Regions from separate parts of the Mesorhizobium sp. CNPSo 4661 genome, predicted to be linked through region 2. Evidence: riboswitches for the same ligand, from Rfam matches in the RefSeq annotation. Region 2 holds a riboswitch; the other holds the start of a gene.

Region 1 (7,964 bases), on a different contig from region 2:
TCGCCTCAGCAGAAACACCGCCTGCTGGCCGAAGAAGTTCCAGAACCACCAGGGCATCGACAGGCCGATCTTCTGGCCGTTGGCGTCGAGCGCGGTCGCCTTCTCGACGGTCGCGCCGAGCTCCTCGCACAGGTTGACGAAGTCGCGGATGGTGCAGAAGTGGATGTTGGGCGTGTCGTACCAGGAGTAGGGCAGATCCTTGGTGACCGGCATCCTGCCCTTGACCAGCAGCGAAAAGCGCACGCGCCAGTGGCCGAAATTGGGGAAGGAGACGATGGCGCGGTTGCCGATCCGAAGCAGCTCGTCGAGCACGACCTTCGGGTTGCGCGTCGCCTGCAACGTCTGCGACAGCACGACGAAGTCGAAGCCCTTGTCGGCGTAGAATTTCAGATCCGTGTCGGCGTCGCCCTGGATGACCGATAGCCCGCGCGCCACGCATTCGTTGACGCCGCGCTGCGACAATTCCAGCCCGCGGCCGTCGACCTGCTTGGTCTCCTGCAACAATTCCAGAAGCAGGCCGTCGCCCGAGCCGACATCGAGGACGCGCGAACTGGGCGGGATGAGATCGGCGACGACGTCGAGGTCGACGCGCTGGGCGCGATTGACCGTCATGGCTTCGCCTCCTGCAAGGCGCATGATCCCGGCCCGAAAAGTCTGCAACTTTTTGCGTTCGCTGGCCTTCGGTTCGGGGTCATAGGTTGAGGCCCCTGGCGCGGGCGGCCGACGCGATGAAGCCGTTGATGGCCGCGAACAGCTCCGGCTCGTCGAGCAGGAAGGCGTCGTGGCCGCGATCGGTCTCGATCTCGACGAAAGAGACGGAAGCGCCCGCCGCGTTCAAGGCATGCACGATCGACCGGCTCTCCTCGGTCGGGAACAGCCAGTCGCTGGTGAAGGAGACCAGGCAAAAGCGCGTCTTCGTGCCGGCGAAGGCGTCGGCGAGACGCCCGCCGTGATCTGCGGCAAGGTCGAAATAGTCCATCGCGCGGGTCAGATAGAGGTAGGAGTTGGCGTCGAAGCGGTCGACGAAGGTCATGCCCTGGTGGCGCAGATAGCTTTCGATCTGGAAATCGGCGTCGAAGCCGAAGGTGAGCGCATCGCGGTCCTGCAGGTTGCGGCCGAACTTGCGGTGGAGCGCGGCTTCCGAAAGGTAGGTGATGTGGGCGGCCATGCGCGCGACGGCGAGGCCCTTTTCCGGCCGCTTGCCGAAATCGAGATATTTGCCGCCGTGCCACTCCGGATCGGCCATGACGGCCTGTCGGCCGACCTCGTGGAAGGCGATGTTCTGCGAGGAATGGCGGGCGCCGGTGGCGATCGGCAGGGCGCAGAACACGCGCTCCGAATGGCTCGCCGCCCATTCCAGAACCTGCATGCCGCCCATCGAGCCGCCAAGCACGCAAAACAGCTTTTCGATGCCGAAATGATCGACCAGCATCGCCTGCGCGCGCACCATGTCACGGATGGTGATGATCGGCAGGTCGAGCCCGTAGGGCTTGCCGGTGGAAGGGTTGGTCGAGGCCGGGCCGGTCGAGCCGAGGCAACCGCCGATGACATTGGAGCAGATGACGAAGAAACGGTTGGTGTCGATGATCTTGCCGGGGCCGATCAGCACCTCCCACCAGCCGGGCTTGCCGGTCACCGGGTTGGTGTTGGCGACGTGCTGGTCGCCGGTCAGCGCGTGGCAGACGAGGATGGCGTTGGAGCGCGCGTCGTTGAGCGTGCCGTAGGTCTGATAGGCGATCTGGAAAGGCGAAAGGATAGTGCCGGCGTCGAGCTTCAGCGGCTTGTCGGGGCCGAACTGCAGCACCGGGCTCGACGGATGGTCGACCTCGTCCTTGGTTCTTGCAGCGCGCTGAGCGGCCATGTCCGTCCTCATCCTGTCCCGATCGGTCTCGTCCCGATGCGGTGTCCGGCCGGCAGCGGACAATAAAAAACCGGCATTGCCGTCGCAAAGCCGGTTACAGGTTGCAAACGGCCCTTTAGCGAGTTGTTTAACGTGGCTGCAAGCCGACCGGCCAAATCACCACGGAAGTCTGGCAGCTCTTCTAGGACCAGCGCCGCGCTTCGTCAACGGGTAGCCGCTTCGCGGCACCAAGCGGTAGCACTCGACATTCCAGCCCGTGGCCTGTATTTCCGCTGCGGCCTTGAAGAGGCCCTCTCGACGGATTTGTGACATGAAGCAGGATCAGCCCCGTCCGACGCCCCGCGCGGGCATCATGGACATCGAGGCCTATGTGCCGGGAAAAAGCACCGCGCCAGCCGGCGTGATGAAAGTCTACAAGCTGTCGTCGAACGAAAATCCGCTCGGCCCTTCGCCGAAGGCGATCGAAGCCGCGCGCGAAGTCGCGGCGAAGCTCGACGTCTATCCCGACGGCACGGCGCGGCGGCTGCGCGAGGCGATCGGCGAGGTGCATGGGCTCAATCCGGCGAACATCATCTGCTCCAACGGCTCCGACGAGATCCTCGGGCTCCTGGCGCAGGCCTATCTCGCGCCGGGCGACGAGGCCGTGTTCACCGAGCACGCCTTCATGGTCTACAAGATCTACATCCAGGCGGCGGGTGCCAAGCCAGTGGCGGTCAAGGAAACCGACGAGCGCGCCGACATCGACGCGATCCTGGCCGCGGTGACGCCGGCGACGCGGATCGTGTTCCTAGCCAATCCCAACAATCCGACCGGCACCTATGTGCCGTTCCAGGAAGTGCGCCGGCTGCACGCGGCCTTGCCGAAGGACGTGCTCCTGGTGCTCGATGCGGCTTATGCCGAATATGTGCGGCGCAACGACTATGAAGCCGGCATCGAGCTGGCGGGCAGCTCCGAAAACGTGGTGATGACCCGCACTTTCTCAAAGCTCGGCCTCGGCGGCGCGCGCATCGGCTGGATGTATGGGCCGGCTCATATCGTCGATGCGATCAACCGCATCCGCGGTCCCTTCAACGTCAATGCCACCGCGATCGAGGCCGGCATCGCCGCGATCCGCGACCGCGCCCATATCGAGCGCAGCGTGACACATAACGAGAAATGGCTGGCCTGGCTTAGCGCGGAACTGACCGGGCTTGGCCTGCGCGTCACGCCCAGCGTCGGCAATTTCGTGCTGATCCATTTTCCCGACGGCAAGAAGCATTCAGCGGCGGCAGCGGACGATTATCTCAGCCAGCGCGGTTACATCCTGCGCCGCGTCACCGGCTATGGCTTCCCCAACGCGCTGCGCATGAGCATCGGCACCGAAGAGGCCAATCGCGGCGTCATCGATGCGCTCAAGACCTTCCTGAAAAGCTAGAACGCCATGGCATCACCGATGTTCGAGAAAATAGCGCTGGTCGGCATCGGCCTGATCGGCTCGTCGCTTGCGCGTGTCATCCGCCGCGAGGGGCTTGCCACGCACATCGCCATCGCGACGCGCAGTGCATCGACGCTGAAGCGCGCCGAGGAGCTTGGTCTTGGCGATTCCTACACGACGGATGCCAGGGAAGCGGTGGGCGATGCCGACCTCGTCATCGTCTCGGTGCCCGTCGGCTCGTCCGGCGAGGTCGCGGCCGAGATCGCGCCGGCGCTGAAGAAAGGCGCCATCCTGACCGACGTCGGCTCGACCAAGGCCTCGGTGATCGCGCAAATGCAGCCGCATGTGCCGGAAGGCGTGCATTTCATCCCCGGACACCCGCTGGCCGGCACGGAAAAGTCCGGACCGGATGCCGGCTTTGCCGATCTCTTCGAGAACCGCTGGTGCATCTTCACGCCGCTGCCGGGCACCGATCCAGCGGCGCTCGAGACGCTGTCTGAATTCTGGCGGCGCTGCGGCTCCAACATCGATACGATGGACCCGCAGCATCACGACATGACACTCGCGATCGTGTCGCACCTGCCGCATATCATCGCCTACAACATCGTCGGCACGGCGGACGACCTGGAAGCGGTGACCAAGAGCGAAGTCATCAAATATTCCGCTTCCGGTTTCCGCGACTTCACCCGCCTTGCCGCCTCCGACCCGACCATGTGGCGCGACGTGTGCCTGCACAACAAGGACGCGATCCTGGAGATGCTGGCGCGTTTCTCGGAGGATCTGGCCTCGCTGCAGCGGGCGATCCGCTGGGGTGACGGCGAGAAGCTCTTCGACCTCTTCACCCGCACCCGCGCCATCCGCCGCTCGATCATCGAGGCCGGCCAGGATATCGACGTGCCGGACTTTGGCCGCCAGGCGGTCGAACACCCAAGCAAGCCTTAAGCTTCCGCACCGGACTTTCACCGGTCGGCTACTTTCGAGATTGGCCAAAACGCCCGGTCGTTCGTCATTCTCGGGCGGAGCAAGGAGCGAAGCAACGCGCGCAGACCCGAGGATCCATTCCGTGACTTCCGAGTGCGGCTGCGGTGCAGAATTCTTGCTCCGCCGCATTCCACGGCTCAGGTCACGGAATGGATTCCAGGGTCTCCGCGACGCCGCTTCGCGGCTGCTCCGCCCAGGAATGACGAGGTTGAGCGGCTTCCGCCACTGCCAGCGTTTGTGCCGATTTCGCGGAAATAGCGAGATAATCTTGCGCGCTAGCCTTGCTCCGATGACGGCCAGTGCGCCGCCATCATCGCCAGGGTTTCGGCCCGGTCCGGCGCGCCGAGCCGCCCGCCGAAGCGCAGGCATTTGAGCGCGGCGGCGGCGCTGGCAAAGCGCAGGGCTTCTTCCACGGGCATGGCCTCGGCAAGGCCGACGGCAAAGGCGCCGTGGAAGACGTCGCCGGCGGCGAGCGTGTCCACCGCCTTGACCTTCGGCGCCTCGACATGGCGCACACGCCCGGTCGTCCGGTCGTGCCACCAGGTGCCGGCCGCGCCGCCGGTCACCGCGACGAAGGCATCGGTGCGCGAGGCGAGGTCGGCGCAGGCGCTTTCGGGGTCGAGCGCGTGGCCGCAGACGATGCGCGCCGCCGGTTCGGACGCCACGATGTGCGAGGCCAAGGGCAGCAGGCGCTCCAGCACCTCGACGGGTGCCGTGTCGGCATCCAGGATCGCCGGGCGGCCGATCGATCTTGCCGCGCTCAAAGCCAGCGCCGCGGCGCCCGGCCAGCGGACATCCACCAGAACGGCATCGAAGGCGGAGAGGTCGGCGAGCGGCAGCGCCTCAGGGTCGGCTTGCGCCTTTTTGTCGTAGAAGGGAACGATGACGCGCTCGCCATGCGCATCCACCAGGATCGCGGCCAGCGCCGATCGCGCGCCGGCCACGCGGCGGATAAGGCTGCAATCGACGCCTTCGGCCTGAATGTCGGCGATCAGCTGGTCGCCGACCGGATCGTCGCCGGCGCTCGCCCAAAGCGACACTTCGGCGCCGAGGCGGCGCGCGGCGCAGGCGGCGCTCGTCGCCATGCCGGAGGCGATCTGGACGCCGTCGCTGGCGATGAATTTGCCTTGATGGGCGGGCAGCGTCTCGACGCGAAGGATCGTGTCGAGGGTGAAGGCGCCGACGCTGAGCAGTCTGACCCGCGGCGGCATTGCTGCGTTACTCCAACGGCTTGATCTTGCCGAGCGGGATGAAGCCTAGCGAGGCCTTGCCCTTGACGATCTTCAGCGGCAGGGACGGCTCCTTGCCAAGCATGGCAATGGCGGCAAAGCCCTGCTCGATTTCGCTCTTGTGCTCCGGCATGGCGCCGCCAAGGATGGCCGCCACCGCCTTGGGGTCCTTGAGCTTGATCGTCAGGCTTGCGTCGATCAGCCCTTCCGTGTCGACGGAGACCGGTCCGGACACGGTGATGCGCGCCGTGCCGGACGACAGGTCGAGCTTGGCGATGTCGATCGACTGGCCGCGCAGGCTTTTGGGCGGTGCCGCGATCAAGGCCACGCCGTTTTTCACCGTGACTTCGCCGCTGCCGTCCAAGGCGGGCAAGACGCGTCCGTCGATGGCATCCGCATTGATCTCCAGGTCGCCGAAGCTGCCGACATAATTGATGTCCTGGCCGGCCGGCTGCAGTTGGCCGGCCGCCTTGCCGGCGCTGAACAATTGCATCGGATCCGTGTCGTCCTGCGGGTCGGTCTGACCGTTCAGGCCTTCAGCCCGCAGCGAGACACTCCGCGGCAGCGGCCACCACACTTTGACATTGGCCTGCAGCTGGTCCCAATCGATCCACAGTGGCGGCATGCCGGGCGCCATCGTCCGCAGCGGCCCGCGCAGGTCGGCAACGGGTGACAAAGGCCCAGTGATCCCGGCGACAGCGTTGAAGCTTCCGGTGGAGGCCGCGACCTTCCGGGTGTCGTCCTCATAGGCGATGTTGTCGCAGGAAACCGTGAAGCTCATCGGATAGCCGCTGACGGCGAGGTTGGCGCAGCCGGCGGCGATCCCCTTGCTGCCCAGCCGCGCCACCGCCTGGTCGGCCTCGGTCTTGAGCCTGTCGGCGAGATAGAACCAGCCGCCGCTGTAGATGGCGAACAGCACGACAAGGAACGCGGCAAGCCAGAACAGCCGGCGGCGAGGTTTGGGCGATCGCTCGTCACTTGACGTCATGCTGCGGCTCTCGTTAACCCCTGATGTGCGAGCGGGCATTTACTCTCACGCAAACAAGCGGGGGACAGAAGAAGCACCTTGGCGGTGCGGTGTCGTTCACTCGAATGCGATCAGGCTTGGCGATATGGGCGATTTTTGGGTTTTTGGCTATGGGTCGCTGATCTGGCGGCCGGGATTTGCCCATGTCGAGACGCGCCGCGCCCGGCTTTACGGCTACCGGCGCTCGCTTTGCGTCTATTCCTTCGTGCATCGCGGCACACGCCGCCGGCCGGGCCTGGTGCTTGGCCTCGACCGGGGCGGCTCCTGCATCGGCCTCGCCTACCGTGTTCCCGGCAATTTACGTGACGAGGTGCTTTCCTACCTGCGCGAACGCGAGCTGGTGACCAGCGTTTATCTCGAACGCATGCTGGATATCCGGCTGGATGGCGGCGGGGGAGGAGGGGGCGGTCCGGTCGAGGCGGTCACCTACATTGTCGACCGGCAGCATGAGCAATATGCCGGCTCGCTCGATGCCGATCACGCCGCAAACGTCGTTCGCGGCGCCGTCGGCCAATCCGGCCGGAACGAGGACTATGTCTTGAGCACGCTCGAGCATCTCGAGGCGCTCGGCATTCGCGATCACTGGCTGGAGGAGGTGGGCCGCCAGGTCGCATCTTTGTGAGGGTCTGGTCCGATCAAAAAGCAAAACCATGCCTTTGACCTCCGCCGGACACGACCTAGCTTAGCGGCAACCCATCCCTTGGCCATCAGGCCCGTTCAGCACCACGGAGATCAGTCTTGCAGAAACGCCGTCTCGGTCGCACCGACCTTTCCATCGCGCCGCTTGTCCTGGGTGGCAACGTCTTCGGCTGGACTGCCGACGAGAAGACTTCCTTCGATCTGCTCGACCGGTTCGTCGGCGCGGGCCTGAACGCCGTCGATACGGCCGATGCCTATTCTCGCTGGGTTCCCGGCAACAAGGGCGGCGAATCGGAAACCATCATCGGCAACTGGATGAAAAGCCGCGGCAACCGCGACAAGGTGGTCGTCATCACCAAGGTCGGTTCCGACATGGGCCAGGGCAAGAAGGACCTGTCCGCCGCCTATATCGAAAAGGCGGTGGACGCTTCGCTGAAGCGGCTGCAAACGGATGTCATCGACCTCTATCTGTCGCACTGGCCGGATCCCGCCACGCCTTACGAGGAGACGCTCGGCGCCTATCAGCGGCTGCTCGAAAAGGGCAAAATCCGCTATCCCGGCTGCTCCAATCTCGATGCCGGCCAGCTGCGGGCCGCGCTCGACGTCGCCAGCCTGCGCAGCCTGCCGCGCTACGAGGTGCTGCAGCCCGAATACAATCTGTACGATCGCTCGTCGCTCGACGGACCGCTGCTCGACCTCTGCAAGGCCGAGGATATCGGCGTCATCACCTATTTCAGCCTGGCCAAGGGATTCCTGAGTGGCAAATACCGCAGCAAGGCCGATCTCGGCCAAAGCGAACGCGGGGAGGATGTG
Region 2 (7,964 bases):
CCAGTACAAATATCTCGAAGGCTTCGGCCCGAAGGTCGAAGGCTTCGACCAGGTGGCTTTCGACGACATCGACGCCGCTGAAAAGGCGATAACGCCGGAGACGGCGGCGATCCTGATTGAGCCGGTCCAGGGCGAGGGCGGTATCCGTCCGGTACCGACGCAATCGCTGAAGCGGCTGCGGCAACTCTGCGACAAGCATGGCCTGCTGTTGATCTTCGATGAGGTCCAGTGCGGCATCGGCCGCACCGGCAAGCTGTTCGCGCATGAGTGGACGGGCGTCACGCCCGATTTGATGGCGATCGCCAAGGGCATAGGCGGCGGCTTCCCGATGGGTGCCTGCCTTGCCACGGACGAGGCGGCGACCGGCATGACGGCCGGCGTGCACGGCACCACCTTCGGCGGCAATCCGCTGGCGATGGCGGTCGGCAACGCCGTGCTCGACGTCGTGCTGGCCGACGGCTTCCTCGAGGACGTGCAGCGCAAGGCGTTGCTTTTGAAACAGGGTCTGGCCGCGGTCGCGGACGAATTTCCCGATGTCGTCGAGGGCATCAGGGGAATCGGCCTGATGCTCGGCCTGAAATGCGCCATGCCCAACACCAAGGTGAACATGGCGCTGCGCGATCAGCACCTGCTTGCCGTGCCGGCGGGCGACAACGTCATTCGCCTCCTGCCGCCGCTCACCGTCACCGACGAGGAGATCGGCGAGGCGCTGAAGCGCATTCGCGGCGGCGCCAAGGGCCTGGCCGATGCGATTGCGGCCGAAGCCGCGAAATAACTTCTGGAACCTGCCGATGAGTGTTCGCCACTTCACCGATCTATCCGCCGTTTCCGCGGGCGACCTGCGCGTCATGCTCGACGACGCGGTGGCGCGAAAGACCAGGCTCAAGGCTGGCGAGCGTTCAAAACCGCTTGATGGCAAGGTGCTGGCCATGATCTTCGACAAGCCGTCGACGCGCACGCGCGTGTCGTTCGATGTCGGCATGCGCCAGCTCGGCGGCGAGACGATCATGCTGACCGGCACCGAGATGCAGCTCGGCCGTTCGGAGACCATCGCCGACACGGCAAAGGTGCTGTCGCGCTACGTCGACGCCATCATGATCCGCACCACCTCGCATGACCGGCTGCTGGAGCTCACCGAGAATGCCACCGTTCCGGTCATCAACGGGCTGACCGACGACACGCATCCCTGCCAGCTCATGGCCGACATCATGACCTATGAGGAGCATCGCGGTCCGGTGGCCGGCAAGACCTTCGCCTGGACCGGCGACGGCAACAATGTGCTGCATTCGCTGCTCGAAGCCTCGGCACGGTTCCGCTTCAATCTCAATGTCGCGGTGCCGGAGGGCAGCGAGCCTTTCGAGAAATATGTCGACTGGTCGAAAGCCAATGGCGGCAAGGTCCGGTTTTCCCGGTCCGCCGAGGAGGCCGTCGACCATGCCGACTGCGTCGTCACCGACAGCTGGGTCTCGATGGGCCAGGAGCATCGCGCCCGCGGCCACAACGTCTTCCTGCCCTATCAGGTGAATGCTGCGCTGATGGCGAAGGCCAAGCCCGATGCGTTGTTCATGCATTGCCTGCCGGCGCATCGCGGCGAGGAGGTCACCGACGAGGTGATCGACGGGCCGCATTCGGTGGTCTTCGACGAGGCCGAGAACCGGCTGCACGCCCAGAAGGCGGTGCTGGCCTGGTGCCTGGGCGCTTGAGAAGGGCCGACCTGACCGCTTCCGGCCCGATCGGGGTCAACTTGATCTGGGGATATGTGATGCCTATTTGCGGGCCATCACGTAAATTGAACGCGCTTCGACGCATGCGGCTCATCGGGTTGCATGGCTGCGCCCCGGAGTTTTGTCATGTTGGAAACCCTTACCTTGGCTGAGCATAGACCCCAACTCGGTGAATTCGGCTTCGCCGGCGACGATCACGTCGTACCTTACGAGGTCGCGCCGCTCGATGTGCGCGGCCGCACCGTGCAGCTCGGGCCGATGCTCGACGCTATCTTGAGCCGCCACGATTATCCCGAGCCGGTCGCCCGTCTTTTGGCGGAAGCCTGTGTGCTCACCGTGCTGCTCGGCACCTCGCTGAAGTTTGAAGGCAAGTTCATCCTGCAGACCCGTACCGACGGTCCGGTGGACATGCTGGTGGCTGATTTCTCGACCCCGCATGCGCTGCGCGCGTATGCGCGCTTCGACGCCGACCGGCTGCAGGCGCTGATCGCCGCCGGCGAGACCTCGCAGCAGACGCTGCTCGGCAACGGCGTCCTGGCGCTGACCATCGACCAGGGCGCGCATACGCAGCGCTACCAGGGCATCGTCCAGCTCGACGACACCTCGCTCGAGGATGCCGCGCGCACCTACTTCCGGCAGTCGGAGCAGATCCCGACCGAGATCAAGATGTCGGTCGCCAAGCTGGTCACGCCCGGCCCGGGCGGCGCGCGAGAGCAGTGGCGTGCCGGCGGCATCCTGGCGCAGTTCCTGCCGCAATCGCCGGAGCGCATGCGCGTTCCCGATATTTCCGGCGGCGACGGCGATCCGCGTGACGTCGCGGACCATCCGGCCGACAATTCCTGGCAGGAGTTGCTGGCGCTGCTAGGCACCATCGAGCCGACCGAGCTGATCGACCCGACGGTGGGCGCCGAACGCCTGCTCTACCGGCTGTTCCACGAACATGGCGTGCGCGTCTTCCGCGGCGTTCCGGTCGCCGACCAGTGCTCCTGCTCGCGCGAGAAGATCCACGGCATCCTCGAAGGCTTTTCGGCGCAGGAGATCGAGGACTCGACCGAGGACGGCGGCATCCACGTCGCTTGCGAGTTCTGCTCGACGCAGTACGACTTCGACCCGGCCGAATTCGTGAAGTAAGCCTTCCTTCTCCCCGTTTCACGGGGAGAAGGTGCCCGAAGGGCGGATGAGGGGCAGGGCCGTCATTGGTGAAGATGGTCACCGAGGCCGTCGTCTAAAGAAAATCTCGAACCTCGGCGCCGCCCCTCATTGCCCTGCCGGGCATTTCTCCATGTATACGGGGAGAAAGAAGCTAGTTCACCGTGCGCCTCGTCCCCGGCATATCGAGCGAGAAGGCCGGAATGGCGATATCGAACGTCTCGCCGCGGCCGTTGCGCATCGTGTAATGGCCGACCATGATGCCCGACGGCGTCGAGAGCGGGCAGCCCGAGGTATACTGATAGCTGTCGCCGGGATTGAGCTCCGGCTGGTCGCCGACGACGCCGGCGCCGCGCACCTCCTCGACCCGGCCCCGACCGTCGGTGATATGCCAGTAGCGCGACAGAAGCTGCACGAAATCGTCGGAGCGGTTGTCGATCGTCACCTGGTAGCCCCAGACATAGCGGTTCTCGGACGGATCGGATCGGTCCTCCAGGTAGAAGGGCCTGACCAGCACTTCGATGTTGCGCGTCACTGCGCGATACATGGGCCACTCCGGTTGCCGCCGCGGAATATATGTCACGCTCCGCTCTTAGTAGACGTAGCGCCGACCATCCTGCCAGCCTTGTAAGCGCAGGTGCCGAAAAACAATGTCATTTAAGTGACATACGACAATGTTGGTGTGCACAAACCGCGCCGGGCGACTCGGGCGCTCTGTCGACTGATGAAACGGCCGCATGCGGCCTTTCGGGAGTGACCAGATCTCGATGGAACTGACTATCGCAGCCGGCCTGGCTTCGTCAGCCCTTCTCCTTTCCAATCTCGCCAGCATCGTGCTCGCCTCCTCGCGGCTCGAACGGCGGCGTGTCATAGCGCCGCCCGCTGGCGCGCAGCCGGTCTCGATCATCGTGCCGGCGCGCGGCGTCGAGCCGTTCACGCAGGAGACCTTGCAGCGCGCCTTCTCGCTCGACTGGCCGCGCTATGAGCTGATCTTCTGCGTCGCGCATGCCGAAGACCCGGTGGTCAGGCTGATCGATGCGGCGATGGCGCGCTACCCGGAGGTTCCGGCGCGGCTGCTGATCGGCGACGACCGCATCAGCGCCAATCCCAAGCTCAACAACTGCGTCAAGGGCTGGCAGGCGGCCAGGCACGATTGGGTCATCCTTGCCGATTCCAACGTGCTGATGCCGAGGGACTACGTCCAGCAGCTGATGGCGGCATGGCGCGCGGACACCGGCCTCGTCTGCTCGACGCCGATCGGCTCGCGGCCGGACGGGTTTTGGGCCGAGGTCGAATGCGCTTTCCTCAACACGCTGCAAGCGCGCTGGCAGTATGCCGGCGAGGCGCTCGGCCTCGGCTTCGCCCAGGGCAAGAGCATGCTGTGGAACAAGCCGATGCTGGACGCCAATGGCGGCATCCAGGCTTTGGCCGCCGAGATCGCCGAGGATGCGGCAGCCACCAAGCTGGTCAACAGCCTGGGGCTCAACGTCAATCTCGTCGCTTCGCCTTTCGAGCAGCCGCTCGGCCAGCGCCGGTTCGCCGAGATCTGGTCGCGCCAGACGCGGTGGGCGCGGCTGCGCCGGGTCACGTTCCTGCTGTTCTTCGCGCCCGAGATCCTCACCGGCGCCGCGATGGCGCTGCTACTGGCGCTGATTGCCGCTGCAAGCGCCGGTGTCAGCCTGCCTTCAACGGCCTTGTGCGTGCTGGCGATAGCCTACCTGCCGGAATGCCTGCTGGCTTCGGCCAAGGGCTGGTACCTGTCGCCGCGCACCGTCACCGCGATGATCGTGCGCGACGCGATGCTGCCCGCCATCTGGGCGCGCGCCTGGTTCGGCGGCGCCGTCGAATGGCGCGGCAACGCCATGACCATCCGCACCAAGGCGGCGACCGAACTGGAAGAGCTCGCCTGAGCCGATTGCCGCTTAGGCGCGCTTAATCTAGCGCGAGGTGGGCTGTTACTTCGCCGCCTTCAGCGCCTGCTCGATGTCCTCCAGCAGATCGTCGGTGTCCTCCAGGCCAACCGAAAGCCTGAGCGTGCCTGGCCCGATGCCTAGCTCTGCCCGCGCGTCGTCGCTCAGGTTCTTGTGCGTGGTCGTCGCCGGGTGGGTGATCAGGCTCTTGGCGTCGCCGAGATTGTTCGAGATCAGCACGATATCGAGTGCGTTCTGGAAGGCGAAGGCCGCCTGTTTGCCGCCCTTGACGTCGAGGCAGATCAACGTCGAGCCGCCCGACATCTGCTTCCTGACGATGTCGGCCTGCGGATGGTCGGCCCGGCCCGGATAGATGACGCGGGCTATCTCCGATCGGCCGGCGAGGAAATCGGCGATCTTGCCGGCGCTCTCGGTCTGCTGGCGCACGCGCAGCGGCAGGGTCTCCAGCCCTTTCAACAGCGTCCAGGCGTTGAAGGGCGACAGGCTCGGGCCGGTGTGGCGGAAATAGTCGTGCAGGTTCTCGTCGATCCATTTCTTGTCGGACAGGATGACGCCGCCGAGGCAGCGGCCCTGGCCGTCTATGTGCTTCGTCGCCGAATAGACGACGATATGGGCGCCGAGCTGCAACGGCTTTTGCTGCAGCGGCGTGGCAAAGACATTGTCGACGATCAGCCTGGCGCCGATCGAATTGGCGAGCTTGGCGACCGCGGCGATGTCGACCACTTCCAGCGTCGGATTGGTCGGGCTCTCGAGGAAGAGCAGCTTGGTATTCGGCCTTACCGCCTTTTCCCAATTGGCGATGTCGGTGCCGTCGACCAGCGTTGCTTGGATGCCGTAGCGCGGCGCCAGCGTCTCGACCACCCAGCGACAGGAACCGAACAGCGCGCGGGCCGCGACGATATGGTCGCCGGCCTTGGCGCTGCAAAGCAGCGCCGCCGTTACAGCCGCCATGCCGGAGGCCGTGGCGCGGGCATCCTCGGCGCCTTCCAAAGCGCACATGCGCTTTTCGAACATGTCGACGGTCGGATTGGCGTAGCGCGAATAGATGAAGCCCGGCTCCTCACCCTTGAAGCGGGCCTCCGCCGCCTGGGCCGTCTCGTAGACATAGCCCTGCGTGAGATACATCGCCTCGGCGGTCTCGCCGAATTGGGAACGCAATGTCCCGCCATGCACGAGTGCCGTCTGAGGTTTCCAGTTACGCTTCTTGGTGCTCATAGCCCTGCTTCCAGACACAAAAAAACCGGCCGCGAAGTCGCAACCGGTCCATATAGCCTTGCGGCTCGACGGTCCTTTAGCGACTTGTTTAACGTGGCTGCAAGCCGACCGGCCAAATCACCACGGGATAACGACCCTTTAGACCCGCGCCGCGCTTGCGTCAATTGCCGGCTTCATTAAGAGGTTTGTACCAGCCGGGCGGCAAGAGCCTGCTTAGGTCCTCGCCCGGCCTTGTGAACGGAGCCAGCCTTTGCGGCAGACAGGCATTCTTCCGGATCAGGACATCGCGGCGCTGTTCGACGCGAAGGCGCTGAAGTCGCCGCGCTTGCTGGACACCGACCAGATCCAGCCGGCCAGCCTCGATCTCAGGCTCGGCGACAAGGCCTATCGCGTGCGCGCCTCCTTCCTGCCGGGACCCGATCATCTGGTCGCCGACAAGCTCGAACGGCTGAAGCTGCACGAGATCGACCTCACCGGGGGCGCGGTGCTGGAGACGGGCTGCGTCTACATCGTGCCGCTGATCGAAGGCCTGGCGTTGCCCTCGAATGTGTCTGCTTCCGCCAATCCGAAGAGCTCGACCGGGCGCCTCGACATCTTCACTCGGGTGATGACCGATCGCGGCCACGAGTTCGACAAGATTGCCGCCGGCTATCACGGCCCGCTCTATCTCGAAGTCAGTCCGCGCACCTTCCCGATCGTCGTGCGGGCCGGCTCGCGGCTGTCGCAGATCCGCTTCCGCACCGGCAACGCGGTGCTCTCGGAGAACGAGTTGCGCGACCTTCATCGCGCCGAGATGCTGGTCGCCACCGAGCCGCCCAATATTTCGGGCGGCGGCATTGCGCTTTCCATCGACCTCGACGGCGACAAGGACGGCCTCGTCGGCTACCGCGGCAAGCATCACACCGGGCTTGTCGATGTCGACAAGCGCGCCGCGCAGGATGTCGTCGATTTCTGGGAGCCGATCTACAAGAGCGGCGCTGGCGAACTGGTGCTCGATCCGGACGAATTCTACATCCTGGTCTCGCGCGAAGCCGTGCATGTGCCGCCGCTCTACGCCGCCGAGATGACGCCTTTCGATCCGCTGGTCGGCGAGTTCCGCGTCCACTATGCCGGCTTCTTCGATCCGGGCTTTGGCCACTCCGCCGCCGGCGGCAGCGGCAGCCGCGCCGTGCTCGAAGTGCGCAGCCACGAGGTGCCTTTCATCCTCGACCACGGCCAGATCGTCGGCCGTCTCGTCTACGAGCATATGCTGAAGCGGCCGCAGGCGCTTTACGGCACCGATCTCGGCTCGAACTATCAGGCGCAGGGCCTGAAGCTCTCCAAGCATTTCAAAGCAGCCCGCTGAAGCTGCCGATCTCCCCCACAAGGGGGGAGATCACCCAATCATAACGCCTTCACCGCCACCTTCACCGGCTTTTCGATCTCCAGTGGATTGCGCAGCGGCAGGCCGAAATCCGGCGCCTCGATCTCGAACGTATCGCCGGCCTCCGTCTGGACGCCGTCGGCGAAGGAGAGCGTCGCGGTGCCGAACATGTGCACATGCACGTCGCCCGGCTGGCGGAAGGCCGAATATTTGAAATGGTGGTGCTCGAGATTGGCGATGGTGTGCGACATGTTCGCTTCGCCCGACAGGAACGGCTTTTCCCACAGAAGCTTGCCGTCACGCCAGATGCGCGATGCGCCGCGGATGTCGGCCGGCAGGTCGCCGATCAGGATTTCGGGGCCGAACGAGGCGTTGCGGAGCTTGGAATGGGCGAGGAACAGATAGTTCACCCGCTCCGTCACATGGTCGGAGAACTCGTTCGACAGCGTGAAGCCGACGCGGAACGGCGCGCCGTCGTCGCCGATCACATAGATGCCGGCGATCTCCGGCTCCTCGCCGCCATCCTGCGCGAAGGCGGGCGACACCAAAGGCGCGCCGGGGGCCACCGCCATCGTGCCGTTG

Evidence for each region. Region 2 has a riboswitch for S-adenosylmethionine ahead of AC0YKC_RS02175 (O-succinylhomoserine sulfhydrylase). Riboswitches for the same ligand answer to the same signal wherever they lie in the genome.
Region 1: linked by a shared signal. The riboswitch ahead of metX (homoserine O-acetyltransferase MetX) and the one ahead of AC0YKC_RS02175 (O-succinylhomoserine sulfhydrylase) in region 2 are both predicted to bind S-adenosylmethionine.

The regions. Positions count from the first base shown of each region.
Region 1 covers NZ_JBWGIO010000005.1:264,796-272,759, forward strand. Annotated here, with positions in the region: gene metW (methionine biosynthesis protein MetW) at 1-612, opposite strand, end outside; gene metX (homoserine O-acetyltransferase MetX) at 692-1,861, opposite strand; SAM riboswitch at 1,957-2,034, opposite strand; gene hisC (histidinol-phosphate transaminase) at 2,163-3,275, shown strand; gene AC0YKC_RS09805 (prephenate/arogenate dehydrogenase family protein) at 3,282-4,217, shown strand; gene AC0YKC_RS09810 (sugar kinase) at 4,532-5,467, opposite strand; gene AC0YKC_RS09815 (DUF2125 domain-containing protein) at 5,475-6,473, opposite strand; gene AC0YKC_RS09820 (gamma-glutamylcyclotransferase) at 6,598-7,134, shown strand; gene AC0YKC_RS09825 (aldo/keto reductase) at 7,251-7,964, shown strand, end outside.
Region 2 covers NZ_JBWGIO010000002.1:27,156-35,119, reverse strand. Annotated here, with positions in the region: gene AC0YKC_RS02200 (acetylornithine transaminase) at 1-775, shown strand, start outside; gene argF (ornithine carbamoyltransferase) at 792-1,703, shown strand; gene AC0YKC_RS02190 (Hsp33 family molecular chaperone) at 1,827-2,855, shown strand; gene apaG (Co2+/Mg2+ efflux protein ApaG) at 3,028-3,420, opposite strand; gene AC0YKC_RS02180 (ceramide glucosyltransferase) at 3,641-4,783, shown strand; gene AC0YKC_RS02175 (O-succinylhomoserine sulfhydrylase) at 4,829-6,019, opposite strand; SAM riboswitch at 6,076-6,153, opposite strand; gene AC0YKC_RS02170 (2'-deoxycytidine 5'-triphosphate deaminase) at 6,270-7,364, shown strand; gene araD1 (AraD1 family protein) at 7,403-7,964, opposite strand, start outside.